DNA from 4 places in the Lysinibacillus sp. UBA5990 genome. Region 1 is predicted to be linked to each of the others. Evidence: riboswitches for the same ligand, from Rfam matches in the RefSeq annotation. Region 1 holds a riboswitch; each other region holds the start of a gene.
The links. A riboswitch is a leader RNA that binds a small molecule or an ion and turns the genes downstream of it on or off. The one in region 1 is predicted to bind S-adenosylmethionine.
Positions count from the first base shown of each region.

Region 2: linked by a shared signal. The riboswitch ahead of metA (homoserine O-acetyltransferase MetA) and the one ahead of metK (methionine adenosyltransferase) in region 1 are both predicted to bind S-adenosylmethionine.
Region 3: linked by a shared signal. The riboswitch ahead of B3D94_RS03245 (methionine ABC transporter ATP-binding protein) and the one ahead of metK (methionine adenosyltransferase) in region 1 are both predicted to bind S-adenosylmethionine.
Region 4: linked by a shared signal. The riboswitch ahead of B3D94_RS01855 (cyclase family protein) and the one ahead of metK (methionine adenosyltransferase) in region 1 are both predicted to bind S-adenosylmethionine.

Region 1 covers NZ_DJAY01000011.1:34,951-40,299, forward strand. The annotation lists gene B3D94_RS07690 (alpha/beta hydrolase family protein) at 1-117, shown strand, start outside; gene B3D94_RS07695 (alpha/beta hydrolase) at 198-1,154, opposite strand; gene pckA (phosphoenolpyruvate carboxykinase (ATP)) at 1,242-2,828, opposite strand; SAM riboswitch class I at 3,221-3,339, shown strand; gene metK (methionine adenosyltransferase) at 3,623-4,819, shown strand; gene B3D94_RS07710 (gamma carbonic anhydrase family protein) at 4,991-5,349, opposite strand, start outside.
Region 2 covers NZ_DJAY01000015.1:1,523,888-1,529,236, forward strand. The annotation lists gene B3D94_RS20140 (GerAB/ArcD/ProY family transporter) at 1-1,403, shown strand, start outside; gene metA (homoserine O-acetyltransferase MetA) at 1,457-2,392, opposite strand; SAM riboswitch class I at 2,491-2,600, opposite strand; gene B3D94_RS20150 (nucleotide excision repair endonuclease) at 2,803-3,174, shown strand; gene B3D94_RS20155 (hypothetical protein) at 3,221-3,604, opposite strand; gene B3D94_RS20160 (TrmB family transcriptional regulator) at 3,626-4,408, opposite strand; gene B3D94_RS20165 (TSUP family transporter) at 4,535-5,305, shown strand.
Region 3 covers NZ_DJAY01000005.1:71,557-76,905, reverse strand. The annotation lists gene B3D94_RS03270 (acyl-CoA dehydrogenase family protein) at 1-1,099, shown strand, start outside; gene B3D94_RS03265 (arsenate reductase family protein) at 1,283-1,639, shown strand; gene gcvH (glycine cleavage system protein GcvH) at 1,721-2,101, shown strand; gene B3D94_RS03255 (hypothetical protein) at 2,193-2,534, shown strand; gene B3D94_RS03250 (thioredoxin family protein) at 2,550-2,861, shown strand; SAM riboswitch class I at 2,918-3,021, shown strand; gene B3D94_RS03245 (methionine ABC transporter ATP-binding protein) at 3,105-4,133, shown strand; gene B3D94_RS03240 (methionine ABC transporter permease) at 4,123-4,791, shown strand; gene B3D94_RS03235 (MetQ/NlpA family ABC transporter substrate-binding protein) at 4,858-5,349, shown strand, end outside.
Region 4 covers NZ_DJAY01000003.1:85,242-90,590, reverse strand. The annotation lists gene B3D94_RS01875 (MFS transporter) at 1-169, shown strand, start outside; gene B3D94_RS01870 (ABC transporter substrate-binding protein) at 329-1,279, shown strand; gene B3D94_RS01865 (helix-turn-helix domain-containing protein) at 1,358-2,929, shown strand; gene B3D94_RS01860 (hypothetical protein) at 3,087-3,488, shown strand; SAM riboswitch class I at 3,587-3,693, shown strand; gene B3D94_RS01855 (cyclase family protein) at 3,782-4,519, shown strand; partial or broken gene B3D94_RS01850 (DedA family protein) at 4,548-5,143, opposite strand; gene B3D94_RS01845 (Cof-type HAD-IIB family hydrolase) at 5,232-5,349, opposite strand, start outside.

The DNA of each region.
Region 1 (5,349 bases):
GAGGATGCAAATAAAACATACGAAACATGGTTTGACCTTCATTATGCACATCAATACCCGCCAGCTAAAAATCGTGAAACCGTACGTGCTCTTTGTGAATGGATGAAGCAGCACTAGAAAATGAAAAAATTAAAGCCCCTACCTTAAATAGCTATCATCCGGAGATGAATATGTATTCTAAAGGAAGGGGCACTTTATTATTTCATATAAGTTTCCAAGAAATGTTGAATCGTTTCCCAATAGAGCTCGCCAGCTACGCTTTCTGCCTCACCATGACCAGCACCTTTAACAAGTAATTTTTGCTTCGGACCATTTGCTGCCTCATATACGTCATTCAACATGGTTGAAGGGACAAAAGTATCGTTGTCTCCATGAATAAATAGCATGGGGGTTTTCGATTTTGCTACTTGATCAACAGCACTAGCTTCGCCTAGAGTATAGCCTGCTTTTAGTTTAGTCACGACTGAAGAGAATTGCATAATTGGGAATGAAGGCAAGTGAAAGATTGCTTGTAATTGATAGGAAAATTCATCCCATACGGAAGAATAACCGCAATCCTCAATGATTGCCTTTACATTTGAGGGCAAATCCTCGCCTGAAGCCATCATCACAGTGGCGCCTCCCATCGAAACCCCAAATAGAACGATATCAGCATCTTCATTCACGTTTACAATGTTGTCAATCCACGAAACAACATCAAAACGATCATGCCATCCCATGCCGATATAATCACCTTCACTCTGACCATGTCCTCTTGCATCAGGAATGAGCACATGATAGCCCATATCGTAAAATTGTTTAGCATACTTAGTCATTTGTGTACCATCACTTGAATAGCCATGGAAGATAATTGCCCATTTGTCCGTGGGCTGGCTGTTTTGGATAGCGTATGCATGCAGATTAAGAGAATCAAAGGATTGAATTGACTTCTCCTCATAATGCTTGTTAAACCATTGCTCACGTTCCTCTTTCTCTTTAGCCTCATTTGAATTGCTATCGATTAAATTATGGGGGGCATCTAGAACAGCTGTCTTATCAGTATCCGGATTTAATGCCAAATTATAAAAGTAGTTGCCTGCAAAAAAACCAGCACCAATAAATAATGCCAATAATATAGTAATGATTGTTACTAGTAATTTGTATTTTCTTTTCATATGTATCTCCCTAAATTAGCTTCATTTATATTTTTTGGGAAAGAAAAAGAGAACGAATCATATCGTTCCCTTTTCTTGTTCTAGTCGTTATTTTAATGGACCACCAAGTGTAGTGATGGCTTCAGAAACGTTTGCAAATTTCTTAAAGTTTTCATTAAATAAGCCTGCAAGTTCAGCAGCTTTTGCATCGTATGCAGCTTTATCTGCCCATGCTTCACGAGGATTTAACACTTGTGAAGGTACACCTTCAACGGCTGTTGGGATGTGTAAACCAAACACAGCATCTTGTGTCGTTTCAACATTTGTTAATTTACCATCGATAGCTGCGCGTACCATTGTACGTGTATAAGAAAGTTTCATACGGCTACCAGTACCATATTCGCCACCAGTCCAACCAGTGTTCACTAGGAATACTTGTGCGCCATGTTCGTCAATTTTTTGACCTAACATTTCTGCATAAACTGTTGCAGGAAGTGGAAGGAATGGAGAACCGAAGCAAGTAGAGAATACTGGTTCTGGCTCTGTTACACCACGTTCAGTTCCTGCAAGTTTTGAAGTGAAACCACTTAAGAAGTGATACATAGCTTGCTCTTTTGTTAATTTACTGATAGGAGGCAATACGCCAAACGCATCAGCTGTTAGGAAGATGATTGTTTTTGGATGACCTGCTACAGATGGATCAACAATGTTTTCGATGTATTGAATCGGATAAGCTACACGTGTATTTTCTGTTAATGAACCATCATCATAATCACAAATACGAGTTTCTGGATCAACAGCTACGTTTTCTAAAACAGAGCCGAAGCGGATTGCATTGTAGATTTCTGGTTCTTTTTCAGCAGAAAGGTTGATTGTTTTTGCATAGCAACCACCTTCAATATTGAATACACCATTTTCAGACCAGCCGTGTTCATCGTCACCGATAAGCTTACGGTCTGGATCAGCGGATAATGTTGTTTTACCAGTACCAGATAGACCGAAGAATAATGCTACGTCGCCAGCTTCACCAACGTTTGCTGAACAGTGCATAGAAAGGATACCTTGTTGTGGTAATAAGTAGTTCATAATACCGAAAATAGATTTTTTCATTTCACCAGCATATTCAGTACCACCAATTAAGATAATTTTCTTTTCAAGTGATACAATGATGAATGTTTCAGAAGCAGTACCGTCAACCGCAGGATCTGCTTTAAAGTTAGGAGCTGAGATGACAGTGAAGTCTGCAACATGCGAAGCTAATTCGTCTTTAGTTGGACGGATAAATAATTGATGAGCGAAAAGGTTGTGCCAAGCGTATTCATTAATAACCTGGATGCTTAATTGTGAATCTTTGTCAGCACCAGCAAAGCCTTTGAATACAAATAATTCATCTTGTTCTTTTAAATATTTTATTACTTTTACATACAGGTTATCGAACACTTCAGAGGAAATTGGTTGATTGACTTTACCCCAGTCAATTTGATCTTTTGTGCTTTCTTCTTCTACTGTATATTTATCTTTAGGTGAACGACCAGTGTATTTGCCAGTTTCTGCACGAACTGCGCCATCTACTGTTAACATTGCCTCACCACGAGAAGTAGCTTTTTCTGCTAATTGTGGTACTGAAAGTTGAACGTTAATGTTACCGCCGCTTAATAATTCCTTCAGTTCGTTTGCAATTTCTACTGAATTCATCGATTAAATACCATCCTTTTTTATAGTATTCCCTTGATTTAGAGGGATTTTTTCTTAATTTCAAAAATAGTATAACACAATTGGTTAAATAATCTATACTAATTAAGAAATTATTTTAGAGTTTTTATTACTTTTCAATAAACTGACAAAAAATAATGTTTTTCGAGTAGAAAACATTCAATGCTACAGTAAATTGTCTAAAATTTGAGCCACACATATGTTACCACAAGATGCTAGGTATGTTGTAGGGATTAATTTTCTTCTGTTTACATCATCACCCAAGAATGAAAATTTTTATGGTGATTATTTGTTCCTTCCTTACTATACAGTAATACATAAGAAAATATTTGACAACGTTCTACCTTTTCAGTAACATGAAAATTGAACGGATACTCTTATCCCGAGCTGGTGGAGGGTCAGGCCCTGTGAAACCCGGCAACCTGCATGAATTATTTCACGACATGCGTTGGTGCCAACCTGATGCAAGGGAAAATCCCTTGAACGATAAGAGTGAAAGGTAACGAAGTCATTATTCCTTTCCTCATGTATAGTAACGTGAGTAAAGGATTTTTTTATTGTTAAAAATCAATGTAAAGGTAAGTATATGTAGTTCTTTCCTTATTATAATGACGGATCTTTCGAAATCCTCGTGTTAAAAGTAGCAGTTATTTTTTCACGTAAAGTGAAATGACAACAACAGCGGCTTGAGAGTTCAATCCTTAGGAGCGGACTTGACATGGGTAATGAGTACCGTATTCAAATACTTTTTGTAAGAGTAATAGGAGGAAAACTAAATGACAAAACGTCGACTGTTTACATCAGAAAGTGTAACAGAAGGGCATCCAGATAAAATTTGTGACCAGATTTCGGATGCCATTTTAGATGCTATTTTAGCAGAAGATCCAAATGCACGTGTAGCGTGTGAGACAACCGTAACAACAGGATTAGTATTAGTAGCGGGAGAAATTACTACTTCTACTTATGTAGATATCAAAGGTATTGTACGTGATACTGTGGCAGAAATCGGATATACACGTGGAAAATATGGCTTTGATGCTGAAAACTTAGCGGTACTTGTAGCAATTGGTGAGCAATCTCCAGATATTGCTCAAGGTGTTGACCAAGCTTTAGAGGCTCGTGAGGGTTCTATGACAGATGCAGATATTGAAGCAATTGGTGCAGGGGACCAAGGCTTAATGTTTGGCTATGCATGTAATGAAACACCTGAGCTAATGCCATTACCAATTAGCTTAGCTCATAAGTTAGCACGTCGTTTAACTGAAGTTCGTAAATCTGGTGAGCTAGCTTACTTACGCCCCGATGGTAAAACACAAGTAACAATTGAGTACGATGACAATAACGTACCTGTACGTGTCGATACAATTGTTATTTCAACACAGCATGATGAAGAAGCAACACTTGAACAAATTCAGGCTGATCTAAAACAACTTGTGATTGCTCCTGTGGTGCCAAGCGAATTATTAGATACAAACACAAAATACTTTATCAATCCGACTGGCCGTTTCGTCATTGGTGGGCCAAAAGGAGATGCTGGTTTAACGGGCCGTAAGATAATTGTTGATACATACGGTGGCTATGCACGACACGGTGGCGGTGCATTCTCAGGTAAGGATGCAACAAAAGTTGACCGTTCAGCTGCCTATGCGGCACGTTATGTAGCTAAAAATATTGTAGCAGCTGGTTTAGCAGAACGCGCTGAAGTACAACTGGCTTATGCAATTGGCGTGGCACAGCCTGTTTCCATTGCTGTTGATACATTTGGTACAGGAAAAGTGAAGGAAAGCGAAATCGTAGAATGGGTTCGTGAGCTATTTGATTTACGCCCAGCAGGTATTATTAAAATGCTTGATCTTCGTCGTCCAATTTATAAACAAACTGCAGCCTATGGTCACTTTGGTCGTACAGATTTAAATGTACCATGGGAACAAACTGATAAAGCTGACGCATTACGCGTAAAAGCACGTCTGTAAACTATTGTGCTAAAGTGCTGAAGTCGTTAGAAAATTATTCTAATGTATTATGAACAAAAGGGGCTTTTCTGCCCCTTTTGTTTTTTTGCAAAAATGCCTCGCCTTTATTCCTTGAAAATTGTCATGGAAAGCGGGGGATTTTTTATAATGGATCAATTTCTTTATAAGCTTTTATTTTTGTAGAGATTTATAATACTGACCTTTTTCTGCGTATTCACGTACGATACGTTCCATATCCTCTTTATCTTCAGCGTTTAATTCTCGGACAACTTTCGCTGGACGACCTAATGCTAAGCTATTTGGAGGTATGACTTTACCAGGAGGCACGAGACTTCCGGCTCCAATAAATGCACCCTCTCCAATCTCTGCTCCGTCTAAAATAATGGAGCCCATACCGATTAAGGCATTTTTTCGAATGGTACAGCTATGTAAAGTTACTTGGTGGCCTACTGTTACCTCATCTTCAATAATGAGTGGAAACCTAGGACTTTGATGTAAGCAGCAAAGATCTTGGATACTTACCCGTTTAC
Region 2 (5,349 bases), on a different contig from region 1:
GTAAGCAAGATGCGTGGATTGCTGCAAGTATTGGTATTGTCCTTAGTTTGCTTGTTGTGAAATTATTTGTGACGTTAGGCGACCAAACACCGACACTGAATTTTATTGAAGCAAATGAAAAACTTCTCGGGCGCTTTTTTGGAAAAATCACAGTGGTGTGCTTCCTTTCTCTTACCCTATTTGCGGGAGGAGAATTACTGTATTTTATTGGTGCTTTTATGAAAACAGAGGTAATGCCGGAAACGCCTACTATGGCATTTGCCTTGTTGTTTATTATTATAATTATGTATGCTACCTATTTAGGGATAGAAAACTTTGCTCGTTCAGCAGAAATACTTTTCCCTATGTTTGTCTTAATTTTTATTTTCTTTGTTGTCAGTATCACCCCACAAATTAAGTTTGAAAATATACAACCGATTATGGAAGCATCCAAAACATCCATCTTATATAGTATCATCCGCTTTATAAGTGTCTTTTCTTTTTCGTTAGTTATGTTATTAATGATTTACCCTGCTAGTGTCAATGTCCAGCAATCCTCAAAAAAAGGATTTTACATAGGCATGCTTCTCGGTGGATTTGTTCTAGTAACATTAATTACTCTATCCATTTTAGTCTTAGGGCCAGCCAACACGGCTTCGCGATCTTTCCCTAGCTATGCCCTAGCACAAAGAATCTCTATCGGAAATTTTTTACAGCGCATTGAAATTATCATGGCTTTTATGTGGATTGTATCCATTTTTATTCGAACGTTTATGTACTTCTATACAACTGTTGTTGGAATTGCACAAATTATGAAATTGAAGGATCACCGCCCACTAATCCTACCAATGGGTATTATTATGGTCGGACTTTCGCAAATTGTTCACCCAGACATCGTCCATTCCAACATTTATAATGATGAGATTTGGCCAATTTATGCATTTGTTTGCACCATATTATTACCCATACTTCTCCTCATTGTAGCTGTTATACGTAATCGAAAATCACTAGATAATTCAACTGAAATGGGTCATGCGGATTCTAATGAGGGGCAAATGACTGATGCAAGGAATGCGGTTTCTAATCAAGGCAATCAGACAAAACCTGGTAATATGGATTCCCTTCAGGAGAATCAGGTGAAACCAAATAATAAGGATTCCAATCAGGATATTCAGACGAAACCTGCTACTATGAATTCCAATCAGGAGAATCAGACTAACGATGCTAATACAGATAGCACTCAAGACAATCAGGATAATCAAGAAAAAACAGATAATCCAGTTTCTACTCAAGACAATCAAGATAAATCTGCTACGTCGAATTCCAGCCAAGTGATTCAGTCTGAAGCTGGCAACGCTACATCCAAACAGGACGATCAGGCGACTCCAGATAAAACGAGTTCTGACAAGAAAAATCTAGAATAACAAAGTCTAATTCCTTGCTGCTTAGTGAAGAAATTAGACTTTTTCAGTGTTATTTAAATATGATATTCAATTTCGTCTACAAAGTCCCATTCATATGGTGTCTCTTGGTATACGTAGTAGTTCAACCAGTTGGAGAACAATAAATGCGTATGGGCACGCCATGTATTCATCGGTGCCTTTGCTGGATCATCATTTGGGAAGTAGTTTACTGGAACGTCTATATGGATGCCCTTGGCAACATCGCGACTGTATTCATCGGCTAATGTTGTCGCATCATATTCTAAATGTCCAGTAATCATAATGTTTTTATTATCTTTTGATTGCACGATAAATACACCCGCATCCTCTGAATAGGATAATAAGCGTAAGTCTGGATGATTGCGAACCTCGTCAATCGAGACAGATGTATAGCGAGAATGAGGGGCTGTAAATAAATCACTAAAGCCTCGTACTAAATCTACTGTTAAATCAGTAATCACATGAGAATAAACGCCGGAGCATTTAGCAGAAAGCTCGACCTTTCCAATCCCATAATGATGATATAGCGCAGCCTGTGCCCCCCAACATATATGTAGCACGGATGTCACATTCTTTTTAGACCAATCCATAATTTCAGCAATTTCCTGCCAATAGTTAACCTCTTCAAACGGCATTTTTTCTACAGGAGCACCCGTAATAATCATACCATCATAGCGTCGATGACGAATTTGGTTAAACGTTGTGTAGAATAATTGCAAATGAGATTTACTCACATTTTTAGATTCATGAGTAGCCGTGTTTAAAAAAGTAATATTCACCTGTAATGGTGTATTTCCTAGTAATCGTAGTAATTGTAGCTCCGTTTTTTCTTTTTCGGGCATCAAATTTAAGATTAATATATTTAATGGACGTATTTGCTGTGTTCTCGCACGGTCCTCTTCCATCACGAAGATTTTTTCCTCACGTAAATGTTCTCCAGCAGGTAAATTTTTCGGAATATTAATTGGCATCTTGCGTTCCCCTCTCTTTTTTGCTCCTTTTTCGAAAAAATTAAAAAATCCTCCACATTCCATATGAGATAGAATGAGAAGGATTTTTTTCACGTTCACTCTTATCTCTCAAAGGAAAAACCTTTGCTGGAATTAGCACCTTTCTAACATTTGTTAGAGGTTGCTGAAGCGTCATCGGGCCAAATCCCTCTGCTTCTCTTGATAAGATTATTTAATTATCTTGAATTGTAACATGGACTAGTTAGAATATCAATAATTCATAGAATATTTTGTTATTCCTATGCATGTTCTCCCATCATTTGATAAACACTAAGCTTGCTGTATATGGTTATTCTACATGAAATTTTATGGTAAACATGCCGGTATTATGTTACCATATATCTTTAGTAATAGAGAGGAACGTGAATACTTTGATTAATATTGAATTTCCAAAACCAGATGTAGTCATTCGCCAACGCGAACAAGATGTAAAACCAGGTGATGTCCCAATTACACCATACTTTGGTTTCATCGACTTCCACAAAATCACACGTGATAAAGGCGGTATTTTCTTATTTTATAATGAAAAGAATGAGCTATTATTTGTCGGTAAAGCACGTAAAATTCGCCAACGAATTAAAAAACATTTTGAAGACAATGTATCTCCGATGAAAAACTATCGTGACGAGGTCTTCAAAATTGAAGTCTATGAAGTAGAAGATCCTATGGAACGTGAAATTTATGAAACGTATGCGATTAATACGTTCCGCTCCAAATACAATGTAGATAAAGTATTTTATTAATATCAACAAAAACCGAAATCTCTTTTTTAGGGATTTCGGTTTTTTATTACATCATAGTAATACGATCTATCGGCATGCTTTTTCCGTTAATATATAGTTCAATAATCGTCAGCTCCGGGCTTTTGTTGATAGCATAGACATACGGTTGAGCTTCTTTCTTTTGCTCGCTTCCTTCCTTGAAATGAATGACTAACCGATCTTCATTTGCTGCCGCGCTTGCTAGCACATTTCCTTTCGAAAACATGACAAGATAGTACGTCATGTTATCTTCATACAATAACTGAATTCTGTCTTTAGCTATAATATGTTGTTGGATATGGTCAGGAACGATTGTTAGCTCCTGAATCTTAGGAGAAACCGGCAGCGGTGCAGAATCACATCCGCCAATTAAAAATAAACAAAATAATACTGGCAACATCCATTTTTTCAAGATGCTCCCCTTCCCTTATAACTACTCTAAGAAAAATGCTTTACGTTCTTTAGCAATCCAGTCCTCAAGCTCTTTATCATCACGCTTCACTAGTCGATTGATAAGAACATCATGCCAAATATAATCCTCTAATAAATAAATATGCACTGGATCATTCGTTATAAAAGCTGTTTCCTGGTTCGACGGCGAGTGACCATAAATCATTTCTTGTCCATCAACCGATAAAATAAACCAATGAGGTGTAGAAGTCTTTCTCGTATAGTGAGTGGCTCTGTGCTGATCGATAGATGCCAGATGTTCTCCGACATATAAGGTAATGCCATGCACCTCCAAATGCTGTGATACCTCTTCGATATCCTCGCGTAAGGCATCGTACATATCCTCCCACATCGATAGGATAACTTTTGTCTCTGCTTTTTTTAATAAGGTTTGACAATAATTGAGGATCGTCTGCTTCCCTTTTAGCATTAACACTTTAGGTTCCGCTTCTTGTTCTTTCGTTTCTAATTTTTCTAGTTGATCACTAATCGACGTAAAATTCGATTGCCAGCGCTGTTGAATTTGCAGCAAAAACATCTCGACAGGAATGGAAGAATACGTCGTTTGATCCGCCGTTTCCTCTTTCAAAACGAATCCCTTCTCAACAAGACCATTTAATATGTCATAGATTCTAGCTCTTGGAATCCCAGAGTTTTTGCTAACTTGGTAGGCACTGACATGACTATTTTGTACGAGCGCTGTATAGGCCTTTGCCTCATATTCTGTCAATCCCAGTTCTTTTAATTGGGCGATTAATTCATTCATATCATCCCTCCATCTTTTTATTATAGGCTACTGTTGTGAACATTTGCCAATGAAAAAATTAGACTTTACAGCACCGAATAAATTAGTTACTATTTCAGTAGTAACTAATTAAGAAGAGGTGTAAACATGGTTTTCGATGTGGATGTACATATTTTAATACTATTAATTTCCTTTGGATTTCTGGCGGCCTTTATAGATTCAGTCGTTGGAGGCGGCGGTTTAATTTCCTTACCAGCCTTATTGTTTGTTGGCTTAAATCCCGCCGCTGCTGTAGCAACCAATAAATTAGCAGGCGCGATGGGCTCACTCACTTCGTCCATTTCTTTTTACCGTTCTGGTCAGCTTGAAATTCGATCTGTCCTGAAATATTTCCCTCTCGCCTTCATTGGATCATTATGTGGCGCATGGACTGTTCATTTAATTAACCCAGCCCTATTAAAACCATTAATGCTTATCATGCTGGCAGCTGTTGGGATTTATACGATCTTTAAAAAGGATTGGGGTGCTGTTTCAACAGTAAAAAATCTATCTAAAACCCACTTATTTTTATTTATGATGCTATTATTTGCTATTGGGTTTTATGATGGGTTTCTTGGTCCTGGAACGGGTTCTTTTTTAATCTTTAGCTTCTTGCTTGTTGGCTTTGATTTTTTAAAAGCGGCAGGAAATGCGAAATTTTTAAATCTAGCAAGTAATGTGGCAGGTGTTTGTATGTTTGCATACTTAGGCCAAATCCATTATGTATATGGTTTAGTCATGGGGGTAGCTCAAATTGGAGGGGCTATGCTTGGCTCTCGTATGGCCATTCAAAAAGGAAGCGGCTTTGTCCGTACGCTTTTTATCATTGTGACGATGACGCTCCTTGCAAAAAATGCCTACGATTATATGATTCATTAAATAAAAACAACGCCACAGTCAAAAATCTGTGGCGTTGTTTGATA
Region 3 (5,349 bases), on a different contig from region 1:
CTCATCTACTCGTACACTAGTGTTAGAAGATGCAGAAGTGCCAGTAGAAAATTTATTAGGTGAAATTGGTCGTGGGCATGTCATTGCCTTCAATATTTTAAATATCGGTCGCTATAAACTTGGGGTTGGAACAATTGGTGGATCAAAACGTGCTTTTGAGTTAGCGGTACAATATACAAACCAACGTCAGCAATTTAAAACAAAGCTTTCTGACTTCAACCTTACAAAAGAAAAATTATCAACGATGGCTTCTCAATTGTATGCATCCGAATCATTAAACTATCGTACTGTTGGTTTATTTGAAGATCGTTTAAGCCAGCTAAGTCCAGAGGAGCAAAAGGAAGGAAAAGTGATTGCAGGTGCTATCGCTGAGTATGCGATTGAATGCTCAATTGCTAAAGTATTTGGATCAGAAACATTAGATTATATTGCTGATGAAGCGGTACAGTTACACGGCGGTTATGGCTTCATGGCTGAATATGAGGTAGAGCGTATTTACCGGGATTCTCGTATTAATCGAATTTTTGAAGGTACAAATGAAATTAATCGCATGATTGTACCAGGTACATTTATGAAAAAGGCACTAAAAGGTGAGCTGCCATTATTACAAGTTGCGCAAAATCTACAGCAAGAGCTTCTGATGTTAATGCCGGAGGATATCGGTACAGAGCCACTAGCTCAGGAAAAATACTTAGTGAAAAATGCCAAGAAGATTGCTGTATTAGCGGCAGGCTTAGCAGCACAACGCTTTGGTGCGAAGTTAGATCAAGAGCAAGAAGTTTTAGTGAATATTGCTAATATCGCTAATCAATTATTTGCAATGGAATCAGCTGTATTACGTACAGAAAAAGCGATTGCTCGTGATGGCGTTGAAAAAGCACATCAAAAATTGCTATACACTCAAATTTTCTGCCAAGAAGCATTTGCTGAAATCGAAAAAGAAGCAAAAGATACAATTCTTGCGTCCGCAGATGGTGATGCAGCACGTATGACTTTATCTGCATTACGGAAATTAACGCGTAACAATCCATACAACCTAATTACGAAGAAACGTGAAGCATCTGTGAAATTAATTGAAGCAGAAAAATATATCGTTTAATCGTATAAAAAAACGCTAGCTATCCGTAAATGGGTAGCTAGTTTTTTTGTTCCAGATAAATTTGTGAAAGTAACGGATAAAAATACAAAACCGATGGATAGACTTACGTAAATGAGCGAAGTTCCACCATTCTAAATGATTATGATGGTATACTACAGAAAAAGACAGTAGAGGAGCATTTTTATGACGATTCAGTTTTTCCATTATCCAAAATGTACAACATGTAAAAAAGCACAAAAGTGGTTAAATGATCATGACGTTTCCTATGAAGAGGTACATATCGTAGAGCAGCCACCAACAAAGGATGAAATAACAGCTTTATGGCAAGCAAGTGAACTACCTTTGAAAAAGTTTTTTAATACTTCTGGCATGAAGTATCGTGACCTTGGTTTGAAGGACAAGCTAGCTGATATGACTGAGGAAGAACAGCTTGAGCTACTAGCTACGGATGGTATGTTAATAAAACGTCCCATCGTAACAGATGGAAAAAAAGTAACTTTAGGGTTTAAAGAATCCGATTTTGAGCAAGCTTGGTTATAACCGTTTTTATCCTTGTTTTTATAGGAGAAGTATGGCACACTGAAAGTGAATATATTACATAATTATGGAGGGGTTTTTTGCATGAGCACACCGAAAGACTTACGTTACTCTGAAGAGCATGAATGGGTAAAAGTAGAAGATGGAAAAGTACGTATTGGTATTACGCACTTCGCACAATCTGAATTAGGAGATATCGTTTTCGTTGAACTTCCACAAGTTGGCGATGAAATCAAAACAGATGATCCATTCGGTAGCGTAGAATCAGTAAAAACTGTTTCTGAATTGTATGCACCAATCTCAGGTACTGTAGTGGAAGTAAATGCAGATTTAGAAGATAGCCCAGAATTCGTAAATGAATCACCATATGAAAAAGCATGGATGATCGTCGTAGAGCCTGCTGATGCATCAGAAGTTGATAAACTTATGACAGCAGAACAATACGAAGAGATGACTGCAGAATAAGACAAGCCATAATCAAAAAACGTCGGAAACTACCGGCGTTTTTTATTATATAATAATGTATAAGTGGGTATGTCTAAATGGAGGTGGCGTAATGTTCGATGGGAAATGCTTGATAGTAGAAGGACGCTCAGATAAGCTACAAATTGAGCCAATTTTGAACGAGAATGTTACAATACTATGTACGAATGGAACAATTGGAGTGCATCAATTAGAGGAGCTAATAGACCCCTATGAGGGCTGCGAGCTATTTACTTTTTTTGATGCTGATACTTCAGGCGATAAGCTACGCGCTTTAATGGACAGACATTATCCGGAAGCGGAGCATTTACGTACAATGCCGACATATAAGGAAGTAGAAACAACACCAAGAAAAGTGTTAGCAATGATTTTACTGCGTGCGCATTTCTCAATCCATAATGAATATATTTTGTAAGGTTGCGTGAACTAAATGGAAGAATGGTCAAAAGAGCAGTGGGAGACGGCTTTACAGTCGGGAGAAAAAGCTGCGTTTTATTTATATACACCGATGTGTGGTACATGTGCAGTGGCATCGAAAATGATGTCAATTGTAGAACAACTATTACCTCACCTAAAACTAGGGAAAGCAAATATTAATTTTTTGGAGCAAATTGCTATTGAACATCAAATTGAAAGCGTCCCTTGTTTACTTGTTTGTGATGGCGGCAAAGTGACAGAAAAGATTTATGCTTTTCAATCCGTACCATTTTTGTACGAATTGTTAAAAAAATCAATTGACTGAACTTTATTAGCGTGGTAAAGTAACAAATATATTACTAAAACATTAAATATATCGAACTCTTATGAAGAGCGGCGGAGGGAAGTGCCCTATGAAGCCCGGCAACCATCACATAGTGAAAAGGTGCCAAATCACCCAAAGATTTTTCTTTGAAAGATGAGAGAACGGTTCAACGTATAATACGTGACCCCTTCTACTTGTCTATGAGTGAAGGGGTTTTTTTATATAAGAAAAGGAGTATTCGCTATGATACAGCTTCAAAATATAACGAAGAAATACAAAACAGCAAATGGCGAATTAACGGCAGTCAAAGATGTTAACCTTACTATTAATAAGGGTGAAATTTTTGGCATTATCGGCTATAGTGGCGCTGGTAAAAGTACCATGATTCGTTTACTTAATGGTTTAGAGAAACCAACAGCAGGAACAGTAACGGTGAACAATCAAGAATTTTCATCGATTAAAGGTCAAAAGCTTAGAGCAGCTAGACAAAAGGTTAGTATGATTTTTCAACATTTTAACCTACTTTGGTCGCGAACAGTTGCAGAAAACATTGCCTTCCCATTAGAAATTGCAGGTGTATCAAAAGCTCAACGTGAGGCACGGGTGAAGGAATTGATAGCACTTGTTGGCTTAGAGGGTCGCGATCAAGCATATCCATCACAGCTGTCTGGTGGACAAAAGCAACGTGTAGGGATTGCACGAGCATTAGCAAATAATCCAGAGGTTTTACTATGTGATGAGGCAACATCTGCACTAGATCCTGAGACAACAGATGCAATTCTTGATTTACTGGTGGATATTAATGAACGTTTAGGGTTAACGATTGTCCTCATTACTCATGAAATGCATGTCATTCGCAAGATTTGTCATCGTGTAGCAGTGATGGAGGCAGGCGAAATTGTAGAGCGTGGAGAAGTATTACAAGTTTTCCAGGCTCCTCAGGCTGCCATTACTAAGAAATTTGTAGCTCAAATTACAAATACAAAGGAAACACAGGATACAGTAGAACAAATCAAAGCAAATTATCCAACTGGACAACTTGTCAAATTGATTTTTGTTGGTGAAAAAACAGAACAGCCAGTTATTTCACATCTAGTGAAGCAATTCGATGTGGAAGTAAGCATTGTACACGGAAATATTTCACAAACGAAAAATGGTGCATATGGTACCCTCATTGTGCAAATTGACGGGTCCAAAGCAAACGTGACTGAAGCCTTAAGCTATTTAAATACAGTGGAAGTACAAACGGAGGTGATTGCAGATGCTAACTAATCTCTTTCCGAATGTAGACTGGGATAGCATGTGGCAGGCTACGTATGAAACATTATATATGACGGCCATTTCTACAGTTATTACATTTATTCTTGGGTTAGCCATTGGGATCGTCCTATTTTTAACAAGTCCGAATCAGTTATGGGCTAATAAAATTGTTAGCTTTTTAACAGGGTCGCTCGTTAACATATTCCGTTCTATCCCATTTATCGTGTTAATTATTTTATTAATTCCATTCACTAAGTTTTTACTAGGTACAATCCGTGGAGCTAATGCTGCTTTACCAGCTTTAATTATCGGTGCAGCTCCGTTCTATGCGCGTATGGTATTAATTGCGTTACGAGAAATTGATAAGGGTGTTATTGAAGCAGCTCGTTCAATGGGGGCTAAAACAGCCACAATTATTTGGAAAGTTCTGATCCCTGAATCCTTACCAGCACTTATTTCAGGTATTACAGTTACGGCTGTAGCACTTGTCGGTTATACAGCAATGGCAGGAATAATCGGTGCAGGGGGTCTTGGAAACTTAGCCTTCTTAGACGGTTTCCAAAGAAATCGCCAAGATGTGACATTAATGGCAACTATTTTGATCTTAGTAGTAGTCTTTATCATCCAATGGATTGGTGATTTCATTACAGAAAAAATTGATAAACGTTAATAAAACTGAGGTTATTCCGGTTCTTGCCGCTAACATATTTTTATCAAAATAAAAGGAGTGTCATAAATGAAAAAGTTATTAACAGGATTATTTTTATCAATACTTGTACTAGCTTTAGCAGCTTGCGGTACTGATAAAAAAGAGGATGCAAATTCAGCATCTGGTGATAAAACAGATAGTAAAGAAAACGTTACTTTAACAGTGGGAGCTTCTAATACACCACATGCAGTAATTTTGGATAAAGCAAAACCGATTTTAGCTGAGAAAGGTATTGACCTAAAAGTAGAAACATATACAGACTATGTGCTACCAAACCAAGATTTAGAATCAAAAGATTTGGATGCAAATTACTTCCAACATATTCCGTATTTAGAGTTGCAAATTAAAGACAATGGCTATGACTTCGTCAATGCTGGTGGTGTTCATATTGAGCCAATCGGTATTTATTCTAAAAAATATAAATCTTTAGAGGAACTGCCTGAAGGTGCATCAATCTTACTTTCTAATTCAGTATCAGATCATGGTCGTATGCTGTCATTATTAGAAGCTAAGGGCTTA
Region 4 (5,349 bases), on a different contig from region 1:
ATTAAATATTTCTGCTTTTAACGTAGGCATCTTTTTAGGTTCATATATTGGAGGCTTTATTATTCGTCATCAATCATTAGCACACACTCCTCTTTATGGATTCTTTATGGTTATGCTTGCAGCGGTCGTTACACTCTTATGGCTACTTTTTGATAAAAAGAAACAATAGTGCTCTAAACTTCATTTTGTATAAAAAAGATGTAGAAAATATGTATTGTTTGTTTTTATGTTGTATCCTATAATTTATTTGAATAAAACGAGAATGATTATCATTCCAAATTAAGATAACATTCAATCTGTTTTAGTAAATTTATAGGAGTGAATTGCCATGCGTATCAGTCGATATTTTACATTTGTACTTTTCCTTGTACTGATGTTCGTTTTAAGTGCCTGTGGTTCAAATGAAGCACAAAAAAAATCTGAGAGTGAGAATCCAACAAAAGAAAATACACGAGTTGTAGAGGATGAATTTGGAGAAATAACAATTCCAACAAATCCACAGCGAGTAGCAGCCATCTATATGGAAGATTATTTAACTGCCTTAGATGTCAAGCCTGTTGTGCAATGGTATCACCCTTCCTGGGGTAAACAAGATTATTTAGGCTTAGACGTACCTGAGTTTGACGTTACAGGTAGTATAGAAACGTTACTTCAAGCTAAGCCGGATTTAATCATTGTAGATGGTGCAGCAGATAAGGCAAAGTATGAAGAATATTCAAAGATTGCACCTACTTATCGCTTAAAAGAAGAAATACTACAAGATCCACGTGAAATTGTGAAAACGATAGCTGATGTTTTAAATATCCCTGAGAAAGCAACTGAAATCGTTGATAAATATGAGGAACGTGTTACTAATTTAAAAGATAAGTTAGATGAATCAGTTGGTGACGAAACTGTAGCCGTTGTTCGTCTAAATGTTGCAGATAAAACATTGGCATTATTCGGTATGAAAAATCGCTACACGGGATACATTTATACGGAAGCTGGTTTAACTCCACATCCATTAGCTCGTGATATGACAGAGTTCCACGAAGTCTTGTCTGAAGAAGCTATTCCAGAATTAGATGCTGATCATATTATACTCTTCCCTTCAAATGGCAATTGGGAAACCGAGGAAAATCAAGAGGCGATTAAATGGTTGAATAGTACACTTTGGAAAACAGTTCCTGCTGTAAAAAATGGGCAAGTTTATATTGCTGATCGAACTTATTGGCAGTCTGGTGCCATTACTGCAAACCTACTAAAATATGATGATCTTGAGAAATGGTTTGTGAAATAATTTACAAAAGAAAGCTCTTCATGGGGCTTTCTTTGTGTTGTTTTCCAAATTCAAACTTTACTTAGGAGTGCGTGGACAATGGGTAATTTAACACAAATCTATCATTTACAATCTATTTCATATACTATTCTTTCAGTGAATATGCAGCCATATAGCCATACATACTATTCGCTTTTCATCCTTATTAGTGGTAACGGAACACTTAAGACAAATCATGAAACTATCCATCTTATGAAAGAAAAATGTGTGGTTATTCCACCTAATAGCCATGTCGAAATTCACACTGCTGATGAACCTCTCTGTTTATACCAATTGACATTTAACACGATCTATCTAAGTGAATCCCATGCTCCTCATAGTCTCTTTACAAGTGTTAGAGAACTACAACTTCTTCCCTTTTCTCAATGCAATAGACTATTAGAGGCTATTTATCAGTGTCGTCAAGCAAAGGATGAACACACTATTTTTGAGCAGCATGTTCGTTTCCAAGAATTGATGCTATTTATTTTTGAACAAAACCAATCGAAGCCCATTCTACAAAATGATCGTCAATCTGTAAAGCAATCTATCCAATATTTGCACAAACACTTTGGAAGAGATTGGACTGTTGAACAGTTATCAGAGCTGGCAGATGTGCCAAGATGGAGTTACTCTCGTATTTTTAAAGATATTACGGGGCAGATTCCTCTTCATTATTTAAATAGTATACGTATTGAAAAAGCCAAACAGTTATTAATGACAACTAATGATCGTGTATTTGAAATTAGTCAGTCCATTGGCTTTAATAACGAATATTATTTCAATCGTCGTTTTAAAGAGCATGTAGGAATTTCCCCAGGACAATACCGACGAAGTAAGAGCAATAATGTACGTGTATTCGCACCGTTCTTAGAGGACTTCTTTGTAGCTTTAGGTATTACACCCATTGCTCAATTCAGTCATTCCAAGTGGGGAAAACAAGACTATTTAGGTTTGCAGGATGTGCCCGATATTGATGTACAGTACGGAGAAGTGGATCGCCTCTTTCACTATAAACCAACTTTAATTATGTTAGATGCTGGTATAGAGCGTTGGGAAACTTGCCTACATTTAAATAAGCTGGCCCCAATCTGTCACCTAAACCACCCTGGGGAGGATTGGCAATCGACCCTATTTAAAATTGCTGACTTAACAGGGAAAACCGCTATGATGCAAGATATTATCACGGAATATGAGGATAAGGTACAAAAGGCTCGACGAATTCTCGGTAAATCCGTTTACGGGCAAAGTGTGGCATTTCTTCGCATTTCAGCCATTGGCATTACGCTGTATGCCGGCCCTGAATGCGGTTATACAGGGCCAATCCTATACCGAGACTTAGGCTTAACGCCTCATCCATTAGTATGGAAAATACCGCTTAATCAGCGTAAAGCTCACCTGACATTAGATCAGCTGCTACAACTAGACGCTGATCATTTATTTATCACCTTTGACAAGCAGCACTCCTTTTATGAACATGAAGAGCGTACTATTTTAAAATCTTCTGTGTGGAAAAACCTAAGTGCAGTTAAGACTAGCTGTGTTTATGAGGTCGACTTTTTAACGTGGATGAATTATGGAATCCTATCACATAGCAAAAAAATAGATGATGTTTTAAATGTTCTTGGTTAAAGTACAAAAAGGAAGCACGCCATGGTTTCCTTTTTTGTTTAGCATGTCATTTAACATATTATATTTTACACCCTGTACAGGAATATTTTTATCCAAACACCTAAAAAGATCATGATACATAAGATAAGATATCAGCTTTTGGATAGGAGGAACTGAATTGTATTATAATCCTTATCCGTATTTTGTTCACCCCTACCATTACCCAATACCGTCGACAGCCCATCACCTTGCAGCTAGACCTTTTTCTCAACATTTAGCAATGCCGACCAGTAATAGTCCCTTTCCCCCTGTAAATACACAAAAACTAATATCTTCAGCTACGCGGATAAAGGCGATTATGCAGCAAGCGCAATTACTTACGGATAAAATTGATAGTTCTCAACAATTTGCGCATGATTTAAAAAATGCTGCACAACTTTCAAATAAAACAGAGGTCGAAAAATTGATTACATCCACAGGCATCACTACAAAATTCGAAACCAACTATACACCAGACAATTTTAGAATACAGCTCATGGATAGTGGTTGCTGTAGAGTAACGTTAATTTTGAATTGGTAAATAAAATTTTTAACCCTGTAATCCTATCAAAGTTGTAAACTATAAAAATATATGCTAAAGTAATCGTAATATTATTTCTGAAAATTCTTATATTCTATTTCTTATCAAGAGAGACGGAGGGATCGGCCCGATGAAGTCTCAGCAACCAGCTCAATCAGTATGGTGCTAATTCCTTCTGGCAAAATCTAAGCCTGAAAGATGAGAAGGCGAACTACCCATGTTTGATTCCGGGAGTCCTCTTCTATAGAGGACTCTTTTTTATTTACCATTACTTTTAGGAAGCAGGAAATTAAATGTCTAACGAACTTTTACAAGCATTGCACTTACTAAAATCAAAACAATGGGTCGATTTGACACATACCTTCGGCCCAAATTCACCTCATTTTTTCATGTTTGAAGATGCTAAATTTGAAACATTATTCTCTCATGATGATGGGTTTTTCGCACAGCAGTTTACTTTCCCCGGACAATATGGAACACACATTGACCCACCTATTCACTTTGTAAGAGATACTCGTTTTCTAGATGAACTAGAGCTTAAGGAGCTCGTTCTCCCGCTTATCGTTATTAATAAATCACAAGAGGCTACTAGTAATCATGACTTTACGCTCAGTGTACAAGATATTCTAGAATTCGAGGCACAATATGGACAAATAGAAGAAGGTACTTTTGTGGCAATGCGAACAGATTGGAGTAAGCGTTGGCCCGATAAAGAAGCCTTCAGTAATAAAGATGTGGATGGCCATAATCATATTCCGGGTTGGGGCTTGGAGACATTACAATTTTTATTTAAGGAACGTAAAGTAAGTGCAATCGGTCACGAAACTTTTGATACCGATTCTGCTACTGATTTTCGTCAAAGCGGCAAATTGGATGGAGAATATTTTGTCCTTGATCAAGACACTTATCAAATTGAGCTTATGACTAATTTGGACAAGCTTCCTCCAAAAGGGGCTATTATTTTTAATATTGTACCTAAGCCTGAAAAAGCATCTGGATTCCCCGTACGATCATTTGCCATTTTGCCATAACAAAAAGTCGGTATGAATCATACCGACTTTACTTTTGTACGTTTCTTTTTTTTAATAGATAATAAACCATTAACATGACAAGGACAAACAATAAGATGACATAAATACTGTAATGGGACAAATAGTAGCCAACAAAACGCCACTTCTCCCCCAATACTTTTCCTAATGTTATAAATGTGAAAGTCCATATAAATGCTCCTGTATAAGCAAAGAAAGCGAATTTCTTATATGGATAATTATTAATAGCCGCAATGTAGGCTGTCAGATGGCGTACACCTGGAATAAAATAGCCAACGATTAATAAAAAAGGGCCCACTTTCTTAAACATTTTTTAGTAAAATCAATTTTTTGCTCAGTTATATGAATCTTTGGCCCATATTTCTGCAAGAGCGGTAAACCAAATCGGCGGCCGATATAGTAGCTTAACGTAATACCTCCCATTGCGCCAATCAGAGCGCTTACTAACGCTTGGATATGTTCAAGACTTTCTCGATAAACACTATAACCTACATATGTTAAAAATACTTCATCAGGAAGTGGCAACCCAACAATGCCTCCAATTAGGATCACAATGATGCCAAAATACCCGTAATGTTCAATTAGAGATTGCACATGCTGTGCCATTATCCAACCACCTAACACATTGTTCTATACATTCATAACCATCATCCAAAGAGTTTCTCAAGCATCCACTTTACTACCTTATATATCGTTAAATAATGTGTAACTGACGTAAAGCAAAATCTATGCCACCTTCAATGGATTTCTTTGTAACAAAATCTGCAGCATTTTTTAGAGCTTGGCTACCATTTCCCATGGCAACTCCGAGG